4 regions of the Streptomyces sp. NPDC047453 genome follow, and region 3 is predicted to be linked to each of the others. Evidence: riboswitches for the same ligand, from Rfam matches in the RefSeq annotation. Region 3 holds a riboswitch; each other region holds the start of a gene.

Region 1 (4,205 bases), on a different contig from region 3:
GCCCGGGATGTTGCGTACGGCGGCCCGGCCCTGGTGGGCCTCGACGATGCCGCGGACGATGGCCAGGCCCAGGCCGGCTCCCCCCGGGGGTGTGCGGGCGTTGGTGCCGCGCCAGCCGGTGTCGAAGACGCGCGGGAGGTCCTCCTCGGGGATGCCGCCGCAGCCGTCCGTGACCGACAGGACGACCCCGCCCGGGGACCGTGCGGCGGCGACCGCGACCGTGCCGTCGGCGGGGGTGCGGCGGATCGCGTTCACCAGCAGGTTGCCCAGCACGCGGCTCATCTCCTTGCCGTCCACCTCGACCGGCACCGGATCGACGTGGTCGGCCACGAGGTGGACGCCGAGTTCCTTCGCCAGCGGATCCGCCCCGGCGAGGGCGTCGCCGACCAGGTCGTACACGGAGATCCGGGAGCGGGTGAGGGCCAGGGAGCCGGCGTGGATGCGGGACAGCTCGAACAGGTCGCCCACCATGTCGTTGAGGCGCTCCACCTCGGTGCGGATCTGCCGGAGGTAGCGGTCCGGATCGGCGGCCACCCCGTCCTCCAGCGCCTCGGACATGGCGCGCAGTCCGGCGAGCGGGGTGCGCAGGTCGTGGGAGATCCAGGCGACGAGTTCCCGGCGGGAGGTCTCCAGGGCGCGCTCGCGCTCCCTGGACTCGGCGAGCCGGGCGCTGGTGGTCGCCAACTCGCGGCTCAGCGACTCAAGTTCGGCGGTCGCCGGACCGTGGGGCGCGGCGAAGCCGCCGCCGTCGCCGAGGGAGCGGGCCGCGCGGGCGAGCTCGCGGCTGCGGGCGACGACCCAGCGGCCCAGGAGCAGCGCGGTGGCCAGGGACACCACCGCCGCCATCGCCACGACGGTGGTGACGACGGACAGGTCGTGCGCGGACAGGAACATCGCCTGGGCCACGGCCAGGGTGCCGGTCAGCATCGCACCCACCGCCACGGCGGCGACCACGGCGAGCGAGGCCGTCAGCGAGCGCCGCCGGATGAGCCGCAGCGCGCCCGCGCCGACCAGACCCGCCACGGCGGCGCCGAGGAAGGCGTACAGGGCGATGTACAGGGTGTCGCGCACCGTCAGCTCCCCTCGTGTCCGGTGGGGTCGAACCGGTAGCCGACGCCCCACACGGTCTGGATGAGGCGGGGCCGGGCCGGGTCGTCCTCGACCTTGCCGCGCAGCCGCCGGACATGGACGGTGACCGTGGAGAGGTCGCCGAAGTCCCACCCCCACACCTCGCGCATCAGGTCCTCGCGGCTGAACACCCGGCCGGGGTGGCGCAGGAAGAAGGAGAGCAGGTCGAACTCGCGGAGGGTGAGCGCGAGTTCGGCGCCGTCCTTGGTGGCGCGGCGGCCGGGCGGGTCCACGGCGAGTCCGGCCGCGGCGAGCGGCCGCGGCGCGGTGGCGGGCCGGGTGCGGCGCAGCACCGACTCCACCCGCAGGACGAGCTCGCGGGGGCTGAACGGCTTGGTGACGTAGTCGTCGGCGCCGACCTCCAGACCCAGGATGCGGTCGTCCTCGTCGCCGCGGGCGGTGAGCATGATGACCGGCACCGGGCCGCGCCCGCGCATCCGGCGGCACACCTCGAGGCCGTCCATGCCCGGCAGCATCAGGTCGAGCACGACCAGGTCCGGCCAGTGGGCGGCCGCCCGGGCGAGCGCGGTCGGCCCGTCCCCGGCGCGGTCGACGACATGGCCCTCGCGGCCCAGGTAGCCGGAGACGATCTCGGCGACCGTGGCATCGTCCTCGACGACCAGCACCCGCGCCGCCCCGGCCGGCCGCCGCTCGCCGGACCCGGCACCCGTGGGCTCGTACGACTCCTGCATGCCCCCAGCCTGACACCATCCCCACACCCACGCCGCCCTCGAGCCCTCCCCGCCCTCGGACGTCCGCATTCCGTAAGGAACGCGGGCCGGACGAGCGTGAGGCACCTCAGGGGAAGGTCACGAATACGTATCGGACATTCCACGCTTCAATCTTCACACCAGGCACACATGTTCGCTAAGTTGACGACCAGGCCGCACGATTGCCTCCGGCGAGTCGCGTCGGATCGTGCGACCTCCGCCGAGTCCGGTACGCCCCCACAGCGGCCGGAGCCGGGGAACCGACCAACCTCGGGATGAAGCGGCTCAACTGTCCCTCCGGACAAGGGCCGTAGGGCACGCCTTCCACAGAACGTCCGCCCGATGCCGAGAGCAGAACCGGTAGGCGGCCCATGGGAGGAGTGCGCCTTTCTTGACGCGGGAACGACCGAGCGACGACAGGCCCAGCCGCGCCGAGGTCCAGCAGCGGATCAGCAGCCTCTACGACCAGGCGGAGAACGCCACGGGGAATTTCAACGCCACCCGCGCGATGAGCAAGAGCGCACGTACGCGGCGCGGTTCGGCTGCCTGGAGCGGTTCCGGGGGATCGGATCCGGCGCTCGACCGGGTGGCCAGGAAGTGGTTCGACGTGGGGCGCGCCCAGTTGGGTCCGACCATGCCCGCGGTCCTGCCGCCGGACCGTATGCCCAATCCGGCCAACTCCTCTGACACCGCGTCGAGTAGGCGTCCGACGGATGTCCGCGAGGGACTGGGCCTCGAGGCGGGCAGGGCGCCTCGGCCGGAGCTGACCGCCGGCCCCGCGGGCCCGGTACCCGAACTGCCGGCGGCGGTACGGGACACCACGCCCCCACCGGAGTTGCCCGCCGCACCCACCGCGGCCGCGGCCGTCTCCTCCGTGGCGGAACTGACCGCCCGCTCCATGGAACCGCCGGCCACCGGGACGGCGGGACCGGTGCCCACCGGCACCATGGAAGTACTCCCCAACAGGACGATGCAGCCGCCCACGGACACCATGGGAGTCCTCCCCGCCGACGTCATGCAGGCGCCACCAACCGGCAGCATGGAAGTACTGCCCAGCAGGACCATGCAGCCGCCGCCCACCGGCACCATGGGAGTCCTCCCCGCCGACACCATGCAGGCACCGCCCACCGGCACCATGGGAGCACTGCCCAGCAGGACCATGCAGCCCCCGCCCACCGGCACCATGGACTCGCTGCCGAACGGGACCACAGGGGTCCTCCCGACGGGAACCATGGAAGCGCCGTCCACCGGCACCATGGGAGCCCTCCCCGTCGGCATCATGCAGCCGCCCCCCACCGGCAACATGGGAGTGCTACCCACCTCGCCCACCGGCACCATGGGAGTCCTCCCCGCCGACGTCATGCAGGCACCCCCCTCCGGCACCATGGAGGCGCTATCCGCCGAAGCCTTGGAGGCGTCGGCCACCGGGGCCATGGAGGTGCTCAGCACCGGAAGCCCGAGCGCTGCGACTCCGCCCGCGGGCCCCGTCGCGGGGTTTGCGGGCATGGCCGAGGCGGGGCGGGAGGCGGTCGGCGGGGCGGGTGTCCCGGTCGCCCGCCACCGGCAGGCCGCGGTGCAGCGGCCCGCCGAGGAGCAGATGCGGAACAAGCTCGCCCGGGCCGGCGAGATGCTGTCCCGGCACGCCGCGCAGCAGAGCGCGCCACCGCCCGCCGCCGTAGGGGCGCGCCCGGCCGAGGAGCCCCGGCCCGCGCCTCAGCCGGAGGCGGCCCAGTGGCAGCAGCACGCCACGGGACTGTTCGACACGACCCCGCCGCTGGACGGCAACTCGCTCTTCGACGCCAGCCAGGCCAGCGGCCCTGGAGCGGCGGTGGAGGTGGGAGCCGCCACCAGCCCCGACCCCGCCACCGGCTCCGGCATCGGCGTCGGCGACAGCCCGGTCTCGGCCTACGAGCGGAAGGCCGCCAAGGCGCTGGCCTTCGCCCGCGCCCAGATCGGCAAGCCGTGCGTGTGGGGAGCCACCGGTCCGGGCTCCTACGACTGCTCGAGTCTCACCCAGGCCGCCTGGCGGGCCGCCGGCGTGGCCCTGCCCCGTACCACCCACGAACAAGTCGGCTCCGGCGCGGCGGTCCAGCTCGCCGAACTGGAGCCGGGGGACCTGATCTTCTTCTACGGCGAGGTCAGCCACGTGGGCCTGTACGCGGGCAACGGCACCATGGTCCACGCCCCGAGTCCGGGCGCGTCGATACGCGAGGAGTCGATCTTCTTCGCGGGTCCGCGGGCCATCCACAGCGCGATACGGCCGGCCTGAGCCGCCACGGTCGTCACGGCTGCCACGGCCGTCACGGGTGGGGAGGTCCGGGAAGCCGGAGCCTCCCCACCCGCCGTTCACGCGTCCTTGCGGCCCAC
Region 2 (4,205 bases), on a different contig from region 3:
GCCACGATGGAGTTCCACCCCCAGCCCCGGGCCGGCGCGGCCAAGCCGTGGGCGTTCCCCGCGCCCGAGCGCGGGACGCTGGACAACGGCCTGACGGTGCTGCGCTGTCACCGCCCCGGCCAGCAGGTCGTCGCCGTCGAGGTGCTGCTGGACGCGCCCCTGGACGCGGAGCCGGCCGACCTGGACGGCGTCGCCACGATCATGGCGCGGGCCTTCTCCGAGGGCACCGACAAGCACTCCGCCGAGGAGTTTGCCGCCGAGCTGGAGCGCGCGGGCGCCACCCTCGACTCGCACGCCGACCACCCCGGCGTACGGCTGAGCCTGGAGGTCCCGGCCTCCCGCCTGGCCAAGGGGCTCGGCCTGCTGTCCGACGCCCTCAGGGCGCCCGCGTTCGCCGAATCCGAGGTCGAGCGCCTGGTGCGCAACCGGCTCGACGAGATCCCGCACGAGCTGGCCAACCCGGCCCGCCGCGCCGCCAAGGAGCTGTCCAAGGAGCTCTTCCCGGCCGGCTCGCGCATGTCGCGTCCGCGCCAGGGCACCGAGGACACGGTCGGCGCGATCGACTCGGCGGCCGTCCGCTCCTTCTACGACCGGCACGTGCGTCCGGCCACGGCCACTGCCGTGGTCGTCGGCGACCTCACCGGCGTCGACCTCGACGAGCTGCTGGGCCGGACCCTGGGCGCCTGGACCGGCTCGCCCGCCAAGCCGCGGCCCGTGCCGCCGGTGACCGCCGACGACACCGGCCGCGTGGTCATCGTGGACCGGCCCGGTGCCGTGCAGACGCAGCTGCTCATCGGCCGGATCGGCCCGGACCGGCACGACCGCGTGTGGCCCGCCCAGGTGCTCGGCACCTACTGCCTCGGCGGCACCCTCACCTCCCGCCTGGACCGCGTCCTGCGCGAGGAGAAGGGCTACACCTACGGGGTGCGGGCGTTCGGCCAGGTGCTGCGGTCGGCCCCCGACGGGTCGGGCGCCGCGATGCTCGCCATCAGCGGCTCGGTCGACACCCCGAACACCGGCCCGGCCCTGGACGACCTGTTCACGGTGCTGCGCAAGCTCGCCGCCGAGGGCCTCACCGACGCCGAGCGGGACGTCGCCGTGCAGAACCTCGTCGGCGTGGCGCCGCTGAAGTACGAGACGGCCGCCGCCGTGGCGGGCACGCTCGCTGACCAGGTCGAGCAGCACCTGCCCGACGACTACCAGGCGACGCTCTATCAGCAGCTCGCCGCGACCGGCACGGTGGAGGCGACCGCGGCCGTCGTCAACGCGTTCCCCGTGGACCGGCTGGTGACGGTCCTCGTCGGTGACGCGGCGCAGATCAAGGAGCCCGTCGAGGCCCTGGGCGCCGGCCGGGTCATCGTCGTCGCGGCCGAGTAGAGGTACCCCCGCGCCGCCGCGCCGCCGCACGCGCGGCGAACGGTACACGCGCGCGTGGGGCCCTGGTGACCGAAGCGTCACCAGGGCCCCACGATGTCCGAATTGAGGGGGAGGTTGCCTGTCTGCCCTGTGGTATGCGCTACAAAACATCTGATCCGTTTGGGAATGGAAAGCGGCCCCGTTTAGCGTCGGTCCGTCTGTTCGTCGGGCAGTGCGCCGCGTCCGCGGCACCGGACAGCCATCGCTGAGTCCCCGTACGGCGCGAGCCGGGGGAGCCGGGGACCCACCGTCCCTGGGGTGAATCGGACACCCGCGCACGCCGCGAGGGGGCCGTAGGAGACCTTCCTGCTCCGAACCCGTCAGCTAACCCGGTAGGCGAGAGGGAAGGAAAGGACCCACGTCTCCATGGCGTTCACCCGCGCCGCCGGGAAGCACCGCCGGCCGAGCCGGATGCACCGCACCACCGCCCGTGCGGCGGGCGTCGCGGCCCTGGCCACCACCGGCGTCATCGGCACCCTCGCCGCCCCGGCCCTCGCCGCGGAGGACCCCGCCCCCGAGGACACCGGCCTCACCCCGGTCGTCACCATCGGCGACAGCGTCGCCGAGAAGATCGACGCCCAGGCCCTCGCCCAGCACAGGGCCGCCGCGCGCAAGCAGGCCGAGGAGGCCGCGCGCAAGAAGGCCGCGGAACGGGCCGAGAAGGAGCGCGAGGCCAAGGCGCGCGCCGCCCGCGAGGCCGAACGCAAGCGTCTCAACGCCTTCGTGACGCCGATCCTCGGCTCCTACATATCGACCGGCTACCGCACCGGCGGCTCACTGTGGACCTCCGGCACCCACACCGGCATCGACTTCCACGCCGCGAGCGGCACCACCGTCCACGCGGTCGGCATCGGCACCGTCGTCGAGACCGGCTGGGGCGGGGCGTACGGCAACCAGGTCGTGATCAGGATGGCCGACGGCATGTACACCCAGTACGGACACCTGTCGTCCATCGGGGTCTCGATGGGCCAGCAGGTCGTCCCGGGCCAGCAGATCGGCCTGTCCGGCGCGACCGGCAACGTCACCGGACCGCACCTGCACTTCGAGGCCCGTACGTCCCCGGACTACGGCTCCGACGTCGACCCCGTGGCCTACCTCCGCCGGCACGGCCTCACCATCTGACCTCCCGCGCCGGCACACCGCCCGGCGCGTCACGCGAAACACCCGAAGCCCCGGCTCCCGAGCCGGGGCTTCCGGTGTTCCCCACCGTGTTCCCTTCCGGTGTTCCGGGGGCCCGCCGGGCACGCCGGGCACGCCGAAGCCGTGCCACCCCGTCCGGGCGGCACGGCTTCGGCGCAGGAGCGGTCCTGCCGGTCAGACGGTCTCGGGAAGCTCCCCGAGGCCCTCGGCGACCAGCTTGGCCAGCCGGTCCAGCGCGGCGTCCGCGCCGTCGGCGTCGGAGGCCAGGACGACCTCCTCGCCGCCCTCGGCGCCGAGGCCGAGCACGGCCAGCATGGAGGCCGCGTTGACGGGCGTCCCGTCGGCCTTGGCGATCGTCACGGGGATGCCTGAGGCCGTGGCGGCCCGGACGAAGATGGAGGCGGGGCGGGCGTGGAGGCCCTCGGCCCAGCCGACGTTGACGCGGCGCTCAGCCATGTGTTGCTGCCCTTCGGGTGATCAGGGTTGTCTAGACCAGTTTTCCACACGTGGAGCGAGCCCGGAGCGGGGGTGTGCGCCGCCCCGGGTGGCGTCGGACCGCGGCCTCGGTCCGACGTGTGTCCTCCACAGACTGCCTCGCGCCGCTGTCGGACGCGAGCCGTACGCTGGGGCCCATGCAGACCTCGCCGGACCGGCACGAGTACCCCGCCCACTGGGAGGCGGACGTGGTGCTGCGCGACGGCGGCACCGCACGGATCCGCCCCATCACCGCCGATGACGCCGGCCGTCTGGTCAGCTTCTACGAACAGGTGTCGGACGAGTCCAAGTATTACCGCTTCTTCGCGCCCTACCCGCGCCTGTCCGCGAAGGACGTCCACCGCTTCACGCACCACGACTTCGTGGACCGGGTGGGACTCGCGGCCACGGTCGGCGGCGAGTTCATCGCCACCGTGCGCTACGACCGCATCGGCGCGGACGGCATGCCCGCCTCGGCGCCCTCCGACGAGGCCGAGGTCGCCTTCCTGGTGCAGGACGCCCACCAGGGACGCGGGGTCGCCTCCGCGCTCCTGGAGCACATCGCGGCCGTCGCCCGCGAGCGCGGCATCCGGCGCTTCACCGCCGAGGTGCTTCCGGCCAACACCAAGATGATCAAGGTGTTCACGGACGCCGGGTACGTCCAGAAGCGCAGCTTCGAGGACGGCGTCGTACACCTGGAGTTCGACATCGAGCCGACCGACCGGTCGCTGGCCGTGCAGCGCGCACGGGAGCAGCGGGCCGAGGGGCGGTCGGTGCGGCGGCTCCTGGTGCCCGGCTCGGTCGCCGTCATCGGCGTGGGCCGCACGCGCGGCGGCGTGGGCCGCAGCATCCTCGACAACATCCGCGACGCCGGGTTCACAGGCCGGCTCCACGCCGTGAACCGGGCCTTCGGCGAGGACTGCCGGGAGATCGACGGGGTGCCCGCCCGCCGCTCGGTGCGGGACATCGACGGGCCCGTGGACCTCGCCGTCGTCGCCGTGCCGGCCGAGCGCGTCCCGGACGCCGTCACCGAGTGCGGCGAGCACGGGGTGCAGGGGCTCGTCGTGATCTCCGCGGGCTACGCGGAGAGCGGCCCCGAGGGACGCGAGCGGCAGCGCGCCCTCGTGCGGCAGGCGCGCACGTACGGCATGCGGATCATCGGGCCCAACACCTTC
Region 3 (4,205 bases):
GAGATCCGGCACCAGGCGCACCAAGCCCTGCTCGGCGCCAAGTCCGTCCGTATCGCGCTGAAGGACACGGGGTCAGACGCCCAGAAAGGCAATCGGCCCAGCTCGGCGGACCTCTCGTACGACCAGGCCGGCTGCACCGGCTCGATAGCCATGGGCACCCAGGGCAGCTTCCAGATCGTCAAGCGCGGCACCGAAGCATGGATGAAACCCGACGCTACGTTCTGGAAGACGACCAAGGTCCCCGGCAGCGAGGGCACAGCAGGCGCGGAGCGCTTCAAGAACCGGTACATCCATGGCACGACCAACGACGCGATCTTCAAGAAACTGGCCGACGTCTGCAGCATCAAGGTCTTCCAGAAGCCCCTCGGCGGCGTCGCGCCGTTCACGGACGTCAAGAAGGGCACCGAGACCACGTTCAACGGAATGAAGGCCATCCCGCTGACCGGGAAGGTGGACGGAAGGGCGGCCACGTACTACGTGGCGACGCAGGGCAAGCCATACCTGATCGGGGGCACCCAGAAGGGCAACGGCACCGATCTGACCTTCACCCTGTCCGACTATGACAAGCCGATCCCGTCGGCGACACCGTCCGCCAACGAGTCGGTGGAGGTCTCCCAGCTGGAGAGCCAGCTTCAGGGCGCGTCCTGAGCCCATTGCTCATCGCCGTGCTTGCCGCGACCGCTGATCGTGCTGGGGAACGGTATGGCGCGTGGAGGGACGGGTGTGGCTCAATTGCCGTCGGCGGGACGCCGTGGGCACGACGGCGCGGAGGGGGAGGGCGGAAGGCGTCGTGGTGAGCGGGGACCGGCCGGTGATGTGGGCCGAGGCGGCCAGGGTGGCGGCGGGGTGCGTGGTGGTGCTCGCCCTCACGTGGGCCGCTCTGGAGTTGCTCGACGAGCGGCAGTTCCCGGTGGCCGCACCACCGGTGATGGTGCTGGGCCGGTGGTTCTACGACAGGCACCGTCACTGGGGCGCCGGTCTGGTGGCCACGGTCTCCGGCTCGGTCGTGGTGTTCACCTCGGTCGACCGGCTGCGACCTCATCTGGACCGGCTGCTCGCCGACACCACGGCGACCGCGGCGGGGCTGGTGGTCGCCATGGCCGTGTTCACGCTCTGCTCCCGCGTGCGGCGGAGGGCCTGACATGCCGTACGAGGGCGACGACCGACGTGGTGCCCGGCGTGGCCTGCACCTGCGTACCCACTGGCACCGCTGGTCACCGTGGCCGACATCTTCATCGTGGTGCCCTGGACCTGCGTGGCGCCGTCCCATGAAAGGGCCCGCACCCCCCGGTGCGGGCCCTTTCATGTCCGATGCCGGTGCCGGCACCGGGGTGTCCGGCGCGCGTTACGCGGGGCGGACGACGCTGTGGATCGGCATGTAGTAGATCGACTCCTCGCGGACGTTCGTGCCCGGGCGCGGCGCGTGGATCATCATGCCGTTGCCGATGTAGATCCCGACGTGGCTGATGTCGTTGTAGAAGAAGACCAGGTCGCCGGGTTTGGCCTCGGAGACGGGGACGGTCGTGCCGGCCTCCACCTGGCTCCAGGTGGTGCGCGGCAGCGAGATTCCGGCGGACTTCCAGGCGGCCAGCGTGAGCCCGGAGCAGTCGTACGAACCGGGGCCGGTCGCGCCCCACACGTACGGCTTGCCGATCTGGGCCCGCGCGAAGTCGAGGACCTTGGCGGCCTTGGCGGCATAGCCGGTGCTCGATCCGGCATCCGTGCTCGTGCCCCCGCCCGTACCCGTGCCCGAGCCCGTGCTCGATCCCGAGCTCGTGCCCGTTCCGCTGCTCGCCTTCGCGTCGGAGCTCTTGGCCGCCTGCTCCTCCTTGCGCTTCTGCGCGGCCGCCGCCGCCTCCTCCGCCGCCTGCCGGCGGGCCAGCTCCGCGGCCTTCTGCCGGGCGATCTCCTGCTTCTTCTTCTCGATCGCCGCCAGTCGCGCCTTCTCCTCGGCGGTCAGCGTCGACAGCAGATGGCGCGCCTCGCTGAGCTTCGTCTGGACGTCGAGCTTGCTGGTCCTCAGATCGTCCTGCGAGGTTGTCAGCGACTCCAGGATCTTCGTCGCCTCGGTGCGCTTCTTCGTCGTCGCGAGCTGCGCGGTCTGGTAGTCGTCGACGGCCTTCTTCTGGCGCTCGGTGAGCTGTCTCATCAGATGGTCCTGGTCGAAGTACTGCTGGGGATCCTTCGCGAGCAGCAGCGTCGCGGTGCCGGACATCCCGCCCGTGCGGTACTGGGCGGCGGCGAACATGCCGAGCTCGCGCCGCGCCTCGTTCAGCTTCGCCGTGCGCTTCGCCACGTCGTCGAGGAGGCCGTTCACGCGTGTGCGCTGCGTGGCGGTCTTCTCCTTGGCCTCGTTGTACTTCTCGGTGGCCACTCCGGCCTGGTGGTAGAGGTCGTCGACTCTCTTCTGCACCTCTTCGAGGCTGGGCTTCCGGGGCTGCGCGGGCGCGGCGTTCGCCGTCTGGGACAGCAGCGCCACGGAGGTGAGGGCCGCGGTCGTCAGACCGAGGGCCGGGGACGTGCGCAGTCCGGCGATCCGGGTGGCCGTGGTCCGGGCTTTGCGGTGCGACGCCAAGGGTGGCGCCTCCTTCCATAGACCGCCTACCGGGTTAGCTGTCGGGTTCGGGCGGGTGGTCGGAAGGGCTGCCCTACCGTCCCGTGCGCGCTGTGGGGGACACGCGAACGGGACCGATTCACCCCAGGGATGAGTGGGTCCCCGGCTCCGGCTGCCGTGAGGCGCACCGGATTCGGCGCAGGCCACCCGTCCCGGCGTTGTTCGCCGGCGGGGGTACGGGGTGCCCGCCGGGCACGCTAGCCAACGCTTGTGACTGCTGTGAAGGTTGGTGCGTGATATGTCCGCTACGTTTTCGTGACTTTCACGGTACGCATACGGTTGGCTGCACTCCGATGTTTTCGGGACCGTCGGACCGTACGTGCGGTGGGCGGCGGGTGTCCCCGTTTCCGGAGCTCCCCGACGACCTCCGACCGGCGCGGAAAACGGGACCGCCGTCAGGGCTCAGGACCGGGAGTCCGGATAGGCTCTGGCCAGGACGGGCTTGATCCGACGGGAGGCCGGGATGACGGCGCCGGGGCGCAGGAGCAGTACCTTCACGCGGCTGCTGCGGCACGGCTTCATCCATGCCTCGGACGCAGAGCGGCTGCTGGACGGGCCGGAGCTCGCGCCGCTGAGGGACGATCCGGTGCTGCTGGAGGCGCTGGGCGCCACAGCCGACCCGGATCTCGCGCTGGGCGGGCTGGTCCGGCTGCTGGAGGCTCAGCCGGAGTCCAAGGCCCGCCGCGAGCTGCTCGACACGCTGATAGCGGCCAAACCGCTGCGCGACCGGCTGCTCGGCGTGCTCGGCGCCTCCACCGCCCTCGGCGACCACCTCGCCCGGCACGCAGGCGACTGGCGGGCGCTGGTCACCTACGAGCCGCGCGACCTGCACCCGGGCGTGGAGGAGTTCGAGCACGGGCTCGCCGAGGCCGGCGATCCGGTCGCGCTCCGCGTCGCCTACCGGCGCTGCCTGCTGTCCATCGCCGCCCGCGACGTGTGCGGCACCACGGATGTCGCCGAGACCGCCGCCGAGCTGGCCGACCTCGCCACTGCCACTCTGCGCGCCGCGCTCCGGCTCGCGCGGGCCGCCGCGCCCGAGGACGACGCGCTGTGCCGGCTCGCGGTGATCGCGATGGGCAAGTGCGGCGGCCACGAACTCAACTACGTCTCCGATGTCGACGTGATCTTCGTCGGTGAGGCCGCGGACGGCGCCGACGAGGTCAAGGCTCTGCGCGCCGCGACCGCGCTCGCCTCGCACATGATGCGGATCTGCTCCGAGACGACCGTGGAGGGCTCGATCTGGCCGGTCGACGCCAACCTGCGGCCCGAGGGCCGCAACGGGCCGCTGGTGCGCACCCTCAGCAGCCATGTCGCCTACTACCAGCGATGGGCCAAGACCTGGGAGTTCCAGGCGCTGCTCAAGGCCCGCCCGGTGGCCGGCGACCTGGAACTGGGCGGCCAGTACATCGCCGCGCTCGGCCCGCTGGTCTGGCAGGCCGCCGAGCGCGAGAACTTCGTCGCCGACGTGCAGAAGATGCGCCGCCGCGTGGTCGAGACCATCCCCGTGGGCGAGGTCGAGCGCGAGCTGAAGCTCGGGCCGGGCGGCCTGCGCGACGTCGAATTCGCCGTGCAGCTGCTTCAGTTGGTGCAC
Region 4 (4,205 bases), on a different contig from region 3:
TCCTCGTCGTCCTCGCCGCCGCCGACCGGGACCCGGAGCGGTTCGCCGGCCCCGACGTCCTCGACCTCGGGCGGCGTGACAATCAACACCTCGGCTACGGACACGGCATCCACTACTGCCTCGGCGCACCGCTCGCCCGTCTGGAGGGCCAGACCGCGCTGGCGACCCTCCTCACCCGGCTCCCGGACCTGCAACTGGACACAGATCCAGCCGACTTGCGCTGGCGCGGCGGGCTCATCATGCGCGGACTGCGGACGCTGCCGGTGCGGTTCACACCCGGTCGGTAAGTCACAGGGAAGCCGGACAAGGCAGGAAAAGGCGCCTGCCGCCGCTCCACGCCTACCCAATGACGGGCACGAAGGTGACACATGTTCAACGGTGTGATCTTCACGTGATCTGTGCGGCATGAACTTGTGACAAGCGATCGTCAGCCGATACTTTCACCCATCAGCGTGGCGCCGAGTCTGCGGTCGCCACGCGGGTCACCGCTGTCGCACGAAAGGTCTCCGTATGCTCTCCGGGAACGGTCGTCACCGTCGGCCCCGTCAGGCTCCGGCCCTCCTCGTCGCCGCCGGAGTGGCCGGATCCGCCATCGCCATCCCGCTGATCGGCGCCGGCGGCGCCAGCGCGGCCGACGGCAACGCGTGGGACAAGGTGGCCAAGTGCGAGAGTGGCGGCGCCTGGAGCGCCAACACCGGCAACGGCTACTACGGCGGCCTTCAGTTGACGCAGGACGACTGGGAGAAGTACGGCGGCCTCGACTACGCCTCGAGCGCCGACCAGGCCAGCCGGTCCCAGCAGATAGCCGTGGCCAAGAAGCTGCTCGCCGACAAGGGCCCCGGTGCCTGGCCGACGTGCGGGCTGCTCTCCGGGCTCAACGAGAAGTCCGGGGCGGCGAAGGTCGACACCGGTGTGGGCAATTCATCCGGAGCCTCCAACTCGTCCGGAAAGTCCCTCACGGACGACCTCGGTCTGTCCGACTCGTCACAGGCATCGTCGAGCGATCCGTCGGGTTCGACTGGTTCGTCCGGTTCGCCGGATACCGACCCGGGTCCGGCTGATTCCTCCGGTTCCTCTGGCTCGCCGACCGCGTCCCCCACCACGTCCTCCCCTTCGCCGTCCTCGCCCGCCGAGAAGGGCAACCCGGCCAAGTCCGACACGTCCCCCGATGTCGCCGCAAGCGGGTCCCAGTCGCCCGACGCCTCGCCCTCGGTCACGCCGCAGCCGAGTGGCACGGACAACTGGGGGCAGGTCGGCGGCACTTCGACCCTGGTCGACACCGGGGCGCTCGACACCGGGGTGCTCGGCGGTGGGCGGCACCGCGGCGGCAGTGCCGCCGAGGACCCGGCCGACAGTCACGCGGCCGCGTCCTCCGGCCGCCACGCCTCCCGCGGCGGCGTCACGCGCGCCGTCGTCGCCGACTCCTACACCGTCCGTGCCGGCGACTCACTCGAGTCCATCGCCGACTCCCTTGACCTCCAGGGTGGATGGGATGCGCTGTATGCGGCGAACAGGGGGGCGATCGGGTCCGACCCCAACTACATCTCCGCCGGTCAGACCCTGAATCTCCCTACCGAAACGCCCTAAAGGCAGCGGGAGTTCACGCCCCACTTCGCACTGAATGTCCCATTCGGTGAAAGTGTGGGATGACTCTCAGAAGCCCTGATCGTCTTTGGAATTCGGCGGAGCGCGTGCCTACGGTCGTGACCGCTCGTCACCGCGAGCCCCGGCTGCCGCAACGCCGAATCCTGCCAGCGGCCGTACGGGAACAGTCGTCGCGTCAAGCGCCGTGGGCAGGAGCGGGGGACCCAAGGTAAGTGCCGCGCCCGGCAGTTGACCGGAGCGGCTAGGGGTGGAGCCGTGCCTCACGCACGAGGCACGGCCGGGCAACTCAACCGGCCCGAACCCGACAGCTCACCTCGCAGGCGTCGGTGAGGGGATCCCACCATGCTGTTCTCCAGCAAGGGCAAGCACCGTCGTACGTCCAAGACCACCCGTGTCATCGCGCTCGCCGGTGTCGCCGGCGCCGCCGTCGCCGCCCCGCTGATGGCGGTCGGCGACGCCTCCGCCGCCACCGCCTCCGAGTGGGACGCGGTCGCCCAGTGCGAGTCCGGCGGCAACTGGTCCATCAACACCGGCAACGGCTTCTACGGTGGCCTCCAGTTCACCAACTCCACCTGGGCCGGGTACGGCGGCACCGCCTACGCGTCGCGCGCCGACCTGGCCTCCAAGTCGCAGCAGATAGCCGTTGCCGAGAAGGTCCTCGCGGGCCAGGGCAAGGGCGCCTGGCCGGTCTGCGGCAGGGGCCTGTCCGGCGCCGCCTACACCGGCAGCGCCCCCGCGTCCTCGTCTCCTTCTTCGTCTTCTTCTGGCGGCAGCTCCGCCAAGAGCACCACCACCCGCTCGACCGAGCAGCAGGCCGCCAACCGCTCCGCGACGCGTCCGGCCCCGAGCAAGACCGTCACCACGCCGACCGGCGAGAAGGTCAAGAAGGGCGACGGCGAGTACAAGGTGGTCTCCGGCGACACCCTCAGCTCCATCGCCGCCGAGCACGGCGTCCAGGGCGGCTGGAAGAAGCTGTTCGAGCTGAACAAGGACATCGTCGACGACGCCGACCTCATCTACCCGGGCCAGCAGCTCCACCTGAAGTAAGGGCCCGTCCCGCCCTCGGCGCTTTCCAGGGCTCCCCGCCCCGGCGCGTTCCCCCCTACGCGCCGGGGCGGGGTTTTTCGTCTCCCGCACGCCCGGCCGTTCCCGAACCTTCCCCTCCTCCTTTGTTCCGAGTGGGAACAATGTGTACCGTCACTCTGTCCACGAGGCGGTCGGTCGGCCGGTCGCCGCCCCGGGACGGTTAGGCTCTAGTCGCAAGGCTCACGCCCCGCACTTCCAGCGTCACATCCCAGAAGGAGATGCTCGTGCCGTCCATCGACGTCGTCGTAGCCCGGGAAATCCTGGACTCCCGAGGCAACCCCACGGTCGAGGTCGAGGTCGGCCTCGACGACGGCAGCACCGGTCGTGCCGCCGTCCCCTCCGGTGCCTCCACCGGTGCCTTCGAGGCCATCGAGCTCCGTGACGGCGACCCCAACCGCTACCAGGGCAAGGGCGTCGAGAAGGCCGTCCTCGCCGTGATCGAGCAGATCGGCCCGGAGCTCGTCGGCTACGACGCCACCGAGCAGCGTCTGATCGACCAGGCCATGTTCGACCTGGACGCCACCGACAACAAGGGCTCGCTGGGCGCCAACGCCATCCTCGGCGTCTCCCTCGCCGTCGCCCACGCCGCCTCCGAGGCCTCGGACCTCCCCCTCTTCCGCTACCTCGGCGGTCCGAACGCGCACCTGCTGCCGGTGCCGATGATGAACATCCTGAACGGCGGCTCGCACGCCGACTCCAACGTGGACATCCAGGAGTTCATGATCGCCCCGATCGGCGCGGAGTCCTTCTCCGAGGCCCTGCGCTGGGGCACCGAGGTCTACCACACCCTGAAGAAGGTCCTGAAGAGCAAGGGCCTGTCCACCGGCCTCGGCGACGAGGGCGGCTTCGCTCCGAACCTCGGCTCCAACCGCGAGGCCCTGGACCTCATCCTCGAGGCGATCAAGGAAGCCGGCTACGCCCCCGGCGAGCAGATCGCCCTCGCGCTCGACGTCGCCGCCTCCGAGTTCTACAAGGACGGCAAGTACGTCTTCGAGGGCAAGGAGCGCTCCGCCGCCGAGATGACGGAGTACTACGAGGAGCTCGTCGCGGCCTACCCGCTCGTCTCCATCGAGGACCCGCTGTTCGAGGACGACTGGGCCGGCTGGAAGGTCATCACCGACAAGCTCGGCGACAAGGTCCAGCTCGTCGGCGACGACCTGTTCGTCACCAACCCCGAGCGCCTCGCCCGCGGCATCGAGGACGGCGCCGCCAACGCGCTGCTCGTGAAGGTGAACCAGATCGGTTCGCTCACCGAGACCCTGGACGCCGTCGAGCTGGCCCAGCGCAACGGCTTCAAGTGCATGATGTCCCACCGCTCCGGCGAGACCGAGGACGTCACGATCGCCGACCTGGCCGTCGCCACCAACTGCGGCCAGATCAAGACCGGCGCCCCGGCCCGCTCCGAGCGCGTCGCCAAGTACAACCAGCTGCTGCGCATCGAGGAGATCCTCGACGACGCCGCGGTGTACGCCGGCCGCTCGGCCTTCCCGCGCTTCAAGGGCTGAGCCGCTTCG

The links. Region 3 has a riboswitch for cyclic di-AMP ahead of ABZ818_RS01935 (NlpC/P60 family protein). Riboswitches for the same ligand answer to the same signal wherever they lie in the genome.
Positions count from the first base shown of each region.
Region 1: another riboswitch for cyclic di-AMP. It lies ahead of ABZ818_RS13965 (NlpC/P60 family protein); the one in region 3 lies ahead of ABZ818_RS01935 (NlpC/P60 family protein).
Region 2: another riboswitch for cyclic di-AMP. It lies ahead of ABZ818_RS17900 (M23 family metallopeptidase); the one in region 3 lies ahead of ABZ818_RS01935 (NlpC/P60 family protein).
Region 4: another riboswitch for cyclic di-AMP. It lies ahead of ABZ818_RS07140 (transglycosylase family protein); the one in region 3 lies ahead of ABZ818_RS01935 (NlpC/P60 family protein).

Region 1 is NZ_JBEYTS010000012.1:55,442-59,646, reverse strand. It holds gene ABZ818_RS13975 (HAMP domain-containing sensor histidine kinase) at 1-1,071, opposite strand, end outside; gene ABZ818_RS13970 (response regulator transcription factor) at 1,074-1,820, opposite strand; cyclic di-AMP (ydaO/yuaA leader) riboswitch at 2,047-2,221, shown strand; gene ABZ818_RS13965 (NlpC/P60 family protein) at 2,230-4,107, shown strand; gene ABZ818_RS13960 (SAM-dependent methyltransferase) at 4,185-4,205, opposite strand, start outside.
Region 2 is NZ_JBEYTS010000017.1:106,829-111,033, forward strand. It holds gene ABZ818_RS17895 (pitrilysin family protein) at 1-1,377, shown strand, start outside; cyclic di-AMP (ydaO/yuaA leader) riboswitch at 1,610-1,770, shown strand; gene ABZ818_RS17900 (M23 family metallopeptidase) at 1,783-2,538, shown strand; gene ABZ818_RS17905 (HPr family phosphocarrier protein) at 2,731-3,012, opposite strand; gene ABZ818_RS17910 (GNAT family N-acetyltransferase) at 3,189-4,205, shown strand, end outside.
Region 3 is NZ_JBEYTS010000001.1:427,064-431,268, forward strand. It holds gene ABZ818_RS01925 (hypothetical protein) at 1-648, shown strand, start outside; gene ABZ818_RS01930 (hypothetical protein) at 794-1,141, shown strand; gene ABZ818_RS01935 (NlpC/P60 family protein) at 1,346-2,575, opposite strand; cyclic di-AMP (ydaO/yuaA leader) riboswitch at 2,583-2,763, opposite strand; gene ABZ818_RS01940 (bifunctional [glutamine synthetase] adenylyltransferase/[glutamine synthetase]-adenylyl-L-tyrosine phosphorylase) at 3,078-4,205, shown strand, end outside.
Region 4 is NZ_JBEYTS010000005.1:82,949-87,153, reverse strand. It holds gene ABZ818_RS07150 (cytochrome P450) at 1-287, shown strand, start outside; gene ABZ818_RS07145 (transglycosylase family protein) at 511-1,587, shown strand; cyclic di-AMP (ydaO/yuaA leader) riboswitch at 1,776-1,943, shown strand; gene ABZ818_RS07140 (transglycosylase family protein) at 1,948-2,652, shown strand; gene eno (phosphopyruvate hydratase) at 2,910-4,196, shown strand.